DNA from 3 places in the Desulfovibrio ferrophilus genome. Region 2 is predicted to be linked to each of the others. Evidence: predicted binding sites of a transcription regulator. Region 2 holds the regulator's gene; each other region holds the start of a gene.

Region 1 (2,273 bases), 370 kb from region 2:
TTACCCGTGTTCTCAAAATCACCCTGCGTAAAGAACTTGTGCACCGTCGTGGGTTTGACACCCATACCAACCTGCATGCCCGTGGGAATCAGATTGCCGGCCTCGGTAGGGGAACCCGCAATCTTCATGCTTTGGTACATGAGGTCCTCAAACTCGGCCCTGCTCTTCTTGAACCCGATGGTGTTCACGTTGGCCAGGTTGTTGGAAATAACGTCGATATTGAGCTGCTGGGCGACCATTCCCGTCGCGGCAGTCCACAGAGATCGCATCATGGCTGGATCCTCCTAACTATTGGTTCGAGCCAACCTTCATGATGGCCTTGGTATCGGTTTCACCTGTCGTGCTAATCACCTTCTGATAGGCTTCAAAAGCACGCTGGGTTTCGATCATATTCACCATCTCGGTCACGACTTCGACATTGGGTGCTTCAAGATATCCCTGAGCTATGGTCCCATTTTCGACAGGCCGCTCAACCGCAGATCCTTCTGCAACAGGTTCGTAATAGCTGTTGCCAAACTTCTGCAGACCTTCGAGGTCGACTATGTCCACGAATTGCAACGTGTCGATGACATCGCCATCGGCTGAGATATTACCCAAACCGTCAATGCTGATACGGGTGTTTGGTGGCAACTCAATGGGGCCACCCTCGCCCAGAACGGCATTACCTACCCCGTCCACCAACTGGCCTTCGGCCGTCATGCTGAAAGCCCCATTACGGGTGTAATAATCCTTTCCATCGCCACTTCGGACCTTGAAGAAGCCGTCACCCGAAACAGCCACGTCCAATTCATTGTTCGTCTGTTTCAGGCTGCCCTGAGTAAACTCGATTTTGGACACGGCAATACGCGGCTTGGCGTAATAATCCGGCGCAGGAAACAACGGCTTTGACCGCAGATGCATCATGGGCTCACGGATGTCATCATGAGCATAATGCTCGAAAACGTCCTTGAACGCCTGACGATCGCGCTTGTAGCCGGTTGTGTTCACGTTCGCCAAATTGTTGGCGATGATGTTCAAGCGATGTTCCTGGGTCATTGCCCCGAACATGGCGGTATACATGCTTTGTTGCATGATCTGGCCCTCCGTGGGGTTTTATCCTGCCCACTCAGAAGCAAGTTCCGCGCCAAGCTCAAAAAGATAATCCCCCGTGTGCCCATCTTAAGAATTAATTCAATTAATTCATAATATTAAGCAATTACCAACTCACTTTACATAGAGGAAACTTCAAGACGAGAATTCGACAAACGACGAAAGACTGGCGCACAGAACAAACAGCACGCAGCAAAAAAAATCCCGAAGCGTTAACGCTTCGGGATCGGCTGTTTACAATTAACTCAACCAGCCAATCAATTCAGACCATACCGCCTATAAATTCTTTCAAAAGTTCCATCTTCTTTCATTGATTTCAGAATAATATCGAATTCATCGGCAATGCGTTCATTCATACTTTTTTTGGAAAAAGCCACGTAGGTCGGAGAAAAGTCCAAGGCATATTCAGCCCCGGTATCAGTATTGAAGACTATATCGATATCATCGGCCAAATCCATTTGTTCCAATAAATAAAGAATTGGGACACGAACCCCGATGAACATGTCAATCCTGTCAGCCATAAGCATTCGAAAACTAAGCTCGATTTGATATACCTCCTCAATGGACTTGAAACGTCCTTCCTGAAGAGCTCTGTCCATTGCCATCCCATAATAATAGCCTCTACCTACTCCCAACCTGAAGTCTTGAGCGTTCCCAAGCCCCTCATCCAAAGTGAAATGCTTCTCGGCACGCTTGAAAGCGAAGACCTCCTCCAGATAGATATTTTCATAGGGGTAATGAAGATAGGCTGCCCGCTCTGAATTGTAGCCAGCATCTACGATGGCATCGGCGCTGCCACTTCGCACCATCTCCAGAGCGCGCTTCCAGGGAACAAAGTCCACCACTGCGTCATGTCCCAAACGCCGAAGAGCCTCAAGGGCAATTTCCATATTCAACCCGGTCGGCTGCCCCTGGGCATCGGGATACTCAAGGGGTGGGCTATTCAAAGTCACAAGCCTCAGTGTCTTGGCATGCAAAATCTCAGGAATTTGAAAAAGAAAGACAAGAATCAACACAATCATCCAGAATCTTTTCACCGAGACCTCCGACGAACTCAAACGTATTCCTTTGAACTCCGACTCCCATATATATTGATATTAGTACCATTACCACCGATCCATCTCTCTTCACAATTCCCAACAGCCGCATAAATACTTGGCTGACGCGAAAATTACTGGCATCAT
Region 2 (2,273 bases):
TATCCGACCACAATGTGCGCGAGACTTTGCGCATCTGTGATCGGGCCTATCTGGTCTATGAAGGGCGGATCATTCTGTCGGGTACTCCCCAGGAAATTATAGATGATCCAAAGGCCAGAAGAGTGTATCTTGGCGAAGGTTTCTGTCTTTAACAGCCTGTCCTAATAGATCTTTCTCCCTATACAAAAACCTTGCCATTTCTATTGCAAGGCTATCGTGTCTGTGGCATTGTCTTGATGCGCTCTAAATGGGCGTGCCAGGAGGAATGCCACTTTTTTTGTTATGGATAACGGTGCATTGCCATAGATCTCACCGGTATTGACCGGATTCTCGACCTCTCTACCCTCCAACAAGCGATTATATTATGGGATTGGAACTCAGGCAGCAGCTCAAACTTTCACAGCAGTTGGTCATGACGCCACAGCTGCAGCAAGCGATCAAGCTGTTGCAACTGTCACGTTTTGAATTGTTGGACATGGTCCAGCAGGAGTTGCTTGAGAATCCGCTGCTGGAGGAGAAGCCCGAGGAAGAGGCTGTGGAACGCCCTGCAGAGGAGCAGGCCGCACCGACCAAGGAAGAGACTTACAACGACGAATCCGTTGAACAGGACCTGGCCAAGACGGCTGAGTGGGAAAGCTATCTGGGCGAGTTTTCATCCACGGCCAAGCAGGCGGTGGGACGTGAGTACGAGACACCGGAAGAGGGCATGTCCTTTGAGGCCCGTCTGTCTGCCAAGCCTTCCCTTGAGAGTCACCTTGATTGGCAGCTCAGGCTTTCCGGTGCCTCTGAGCTGGATGTTCAAATTGGTGAGCAGATTATCGGTAATCTCGATGGGCTTGGGTATCTGAGAGCCACTGCCGAAGAAATTGCAGATCAGTTGGAGCATATGCCTGTGTCTGTGCAGGCGACCTCTGCCGAGGTGGAGTCCGTTATTCTGCGCATGCAGCGTTTTGACCCCTTGGGTGTTGCCGCACGCGATCCGCGTGAATGCCTACTGGTGCAGCTGGATGCCTATAATATGGATGACCCCATTCTTGTCTCGCTGGTTTCCGAGCATCTTGAGGATCTGGAGAAGCGCCGCTACAAGCCTATTGCCCGCAAATTCAAGATTTCAATGGAAGAACTCAAGGAATATCTGGATGTTATTCAGACCTTGGACCCCATGCCCGGATCGTCTTTTGCCGGGAGCGAGCCGCAGTATGTGAGCCCGGACGTGTTCGTCTACGAATACGATGGTGAATTCGTTATCGTCCTGAATGAAGAAGGACTCCCCCGATTGCAGGTCAGCCCCTATTATGTGGATTCCGTCAAGACCACAAACTCCAAAGATAAAGAATACATGCAGGACAGGATGCGTTCTGCAGTCTGGCTGATGAAGAGCCTGTATCAGCGCCAGCGGACGCTCTACAAGGTCATGGAGAGTATCGTCAGGTTTCAGGAAGAGTTTTTCCGCCACGGGGTGAAGAAACTGAAGCCGCTGATCCTGAAGGATGTTGCGGACGATATAGAGATGCATGAATCCACCATCAGTCGCATCACCACCAGCAAGTACGTCTCTACTCCTCACGGTGTGCACGAGCTTAAATTTTTCTTCAATAGTGCTTTGGGGTTGGATGATGGCTCTCAGGTGGGTAGCGAATCCGTCAAGGCCATGATCAAGGGCTATATCGGAAGCGAAAATCCCCGCAAGCCCTTGTCAGACGAGAAAATCGCCGAAATGCTCAAAGGCGAACTTCAGGTCAACATTGCCCGCCGTACGGTTGCCAAGTATCGGAGTGCGTTGGGCATTCTTTCCTCGTCCAAGCGCAAGCAGATTTTTTAGCGGGCACAATGGTGCAAAGCCCTTTATTTTGCGTTGGATTCATCCTACACTGGAAGTGACTGGGATTCCCGGTTCCACAGCTTAAGTTAGGAGGACGCCTATGCAAATCAAGTACAACTTCAAGAACTTTGAACCGTCCGACCATCTGAGGAATTACGCCTCCACCCGATTTGAAAAGCTGTTCAAGTACGACAGGACCGAGAATGCCCTGCTTCAGGTCAATCTTTCGGTCGACAAGTTCCGGCATAAGGCGGACGTCGTATTCACCGGTGATGAATTGCACATCTCGGCGGTTGAAGAATCTGAAGACATGTACTCCACCGTTGACCTGGTTCTGGATAAGCTTGATGCTCAGGTCCGCAAGACTCGCGAAAAGGCCAAGGATCGTCGTCAGGCGAGAGGCTCAGTCCGCATGGACGTTATCAGCTTTGCTGATTCTGCCGCCGGAGAG
Region 3 (2,273 bases), 290 kb from region 2:
GAGCTCGAACGCCAAAAGGAAATCGGGGCCGAGATTACAACGGAGTCCAAAGAACTCAAGGAAAAGCTTGAGGAATACAGAGCCAGTATCAAGAAGCGCACCACCGCTGCCAAGAAGCGCTTGAATGCTCTTGAGAAGCAGCGCAACAAGGCCTGTGAAGTTGTGCCCAAGCCTGTGCTTGGCCGCTACGAATTCATCCGCGCTCGCATTCACAATCCCGTCATCGTTTCGGTGATCGACGGTGTATGCACCGGCTGTAACATTCAGATTCCGCCTCAGATCTTCAACGACCTCCAGAAAGGTGAACAGATCATCAGCTGTCCCAACTGCCAGCGTCTGACCTTCTGGTGCGAGCATTTCAGTGCCGATGAAAAGGCTCCCACCAGCGAAGCCAAGGCAAAAGAGAATGCCAAGAAGAAATCCGAAGAAATTGCGGAAGCTAAAGAATAGAGCCCCTGAGGCTTAAAAAGATTTGGGAGCAGGACAGGCTATCGCTGCGGTCGCTTGCGGCCGGAGAGGAAAGTCCGGGCTCCACAGGGCGGAACGCTGGATAACATCCAGGAGGGGTGACCCTCGGAACAGTGCCACAGAAAACAGACCGCCTGCTTGCAGGTAAGGGTGAAACGGTGGAGTAAGAGCCCACCAGCGGTTGTGGTGACACAACCGGCTAGGTAAACCCCGTTCGGAGCAAGGCCAAATAGGAAGGTGTTTGAGGCTGGCCCGGCCAAAGCCTTCGGGTAGGCTGCTTGAGGCTGCGGGTAACCGTAGCCCTAGAGGAATGATAGCTGCCCCCTTGCGGGGAACAAAACCCGGCTTATCGTCCAGCTCCCTTATATCAATGACGGGCGCGTCGTGGGTTGACCCACGGCGCGCCCGATCAATTTTAGACTTCAGCGAAAAATAGAAACGCACGGCGGCACCTTTTAGGGGCTCCTCGAGAACATCAAGACGAACCTTCACCTGTTCATTCAGAGGCAGTACACAATGAATTGTTGGGCGATCATTCTGGCCGCAGGCAGCGGCACCCGTCTGGCCGAGGCAGGACTGGCGACCAGGAAACAGTTTCTTGAATTGGAGGGGCTCCCTCTGTTCTGGCATAGCGCATTGACATTCGCTCATGTCGCCAGGATTTCCGGATTGGTCTTCGTCTTCCCGCCTGAGGAATTTGACGCGGCCAAAGCCAGTACTGAAGCCCTGCTCGCCCAGTATCCGCTCAACCTGCCCTGTCGCTTTGCACAGGGCGGCATACGCCGTCAGGATTCGGTATTCAACGGGCTTGAGGCCCTCCCCGCGGATTGTCTCCAGGTGCTTGTGCACGATTCTGCCAGACCTTTTGCCTCGGCGCGACTCAGCAATACCCTCATCGACACCTTGGGCTCCGGTGCGGAGGCTGCCATCCCCGCCATCCCCGTCAAGGACACCATCAAGCGAATCAGCGGTTCCACTGTCGCTGAAACACTGCCCCGCGCTGAACTGTGTGCAGTCCAAACCCCGCAGGCCTTCATACTCGCCATGCTGCGCAAGGCACACGAATTTTGCCAGCAAAATCAGATCGCAGTCACTGACGACGCATCCATGGTCGAAGCCATGGGCGGTTCAGTTGCCATTGTTCCGGGCGAAGAAGACAACATCAAAATTACAACCCCAGAGGACCTGAAAATGCTCACTCCGAAGCAGACTCCGGCCATTCCAGTCACTGGCTGGGGCTACGATGTCCATAAATACGGTCCTGGCCGCCCCATGGTCCTTGGTGGCGTCCCCATTCAAGGCGCACCGGAAGTAGTCGCTCATTCTGACGGAGACGTCTTGCTGCACGCCCTGGCCGACGCCCTGCTGGGATGCCTGGGCCGTGGTGACATCGGCCAGCATTTCCCGGACACGGATGCAGCCTTTGAAGGAATCGAATCCTCCATTCTGGTCAACGAGATTTTGCTTATGGCAGACAAGGATGGCCTGAACATTACCCATGTCGATCTGACGCTGATTTGCCAAAAGCCCCGCTTGGCACCGCACACGGCCCAAATCAAGTCCTCGGTGGAACGACTGCTGCGCCTGAACAGCAAACAGGTCAACGTCAAAGCCACAACCGAAGAAGGCCTGGGGTTCACAGGCAAAAAGCTGGGGATCAAGGCCGTCGCCTGCGTTACGGCGACACGCCCGGCAGACTAAGCCTCTTTGACGACTTTACGCATTTGGTGCAAGATGCCCAACCTGCGCGCAAAGGACATGGTCATCCCCCTGCCCATTGTGCCAAGATAAAAATTTAATCAACC

The links. The regulator sigma-54, encoded in region 2, starts transcription at its own class of promoters, with help from an activator protein. The targets are predictions, from matches to a motif close to CTGGCACGGNNNNTGCTT.
Region 1: the regulator sigma-54 is predicted to act here: its motif matches at 1,110-1,127, upstream of flgF (flagellar basal-body rod protein FlgF).
Region 3: the regulator sigma-54 is predicted to act here: its motif matches at 716-733, upstream of ispD (2-C-methyl-D-erythritol 4-phosphate cytidylyltransferase).

What each region holds. Positions count from the first base shown of each region.
Region 1 covers NZ_AP017378.1:1,284,705-1,286,977, forward strand. The annotation lists gene flgG (flagellar basal-body rod protein FlgG) at 1-272, opposite strand, end outside; gene flgF (flagellar basal-body rod protein FlgF) at 289-1,071, opposite strand; gene EL361_RS05970 (substrate-binding periplasmic protein) at 1,347-2,126, opposite strand.
Region 2 covers NZ_AP017378.1:912,021-914,293, forward strand. The annotation lists gene lptB (LPS export ABC transporter ATP-binding protein) at 1-152, shown strand, start outside; gene rpoN (RNA polymerase factor sigma-54) at 365-1,822, shown strand; gene hpf (ribosome hibernation-promoting factor, HPF/YfiA family) at 1,923-2,273, shown strand, end outside.
Region 3 covers NZ_AP017378.1:1,203,213-1,205,485, forward strand. The annotation lists gene EL361_RS05555 (zinc ribbon domain-containing protein) at 1-450, shown strand, start outside; RNA gene rnpB (RNase P RNA component class A) at 476-833, shown strand; gene ispD (2-C-methyl-D-erythritol 4-phosphate cytidylyltransferase) at 985-2,169, shown strand.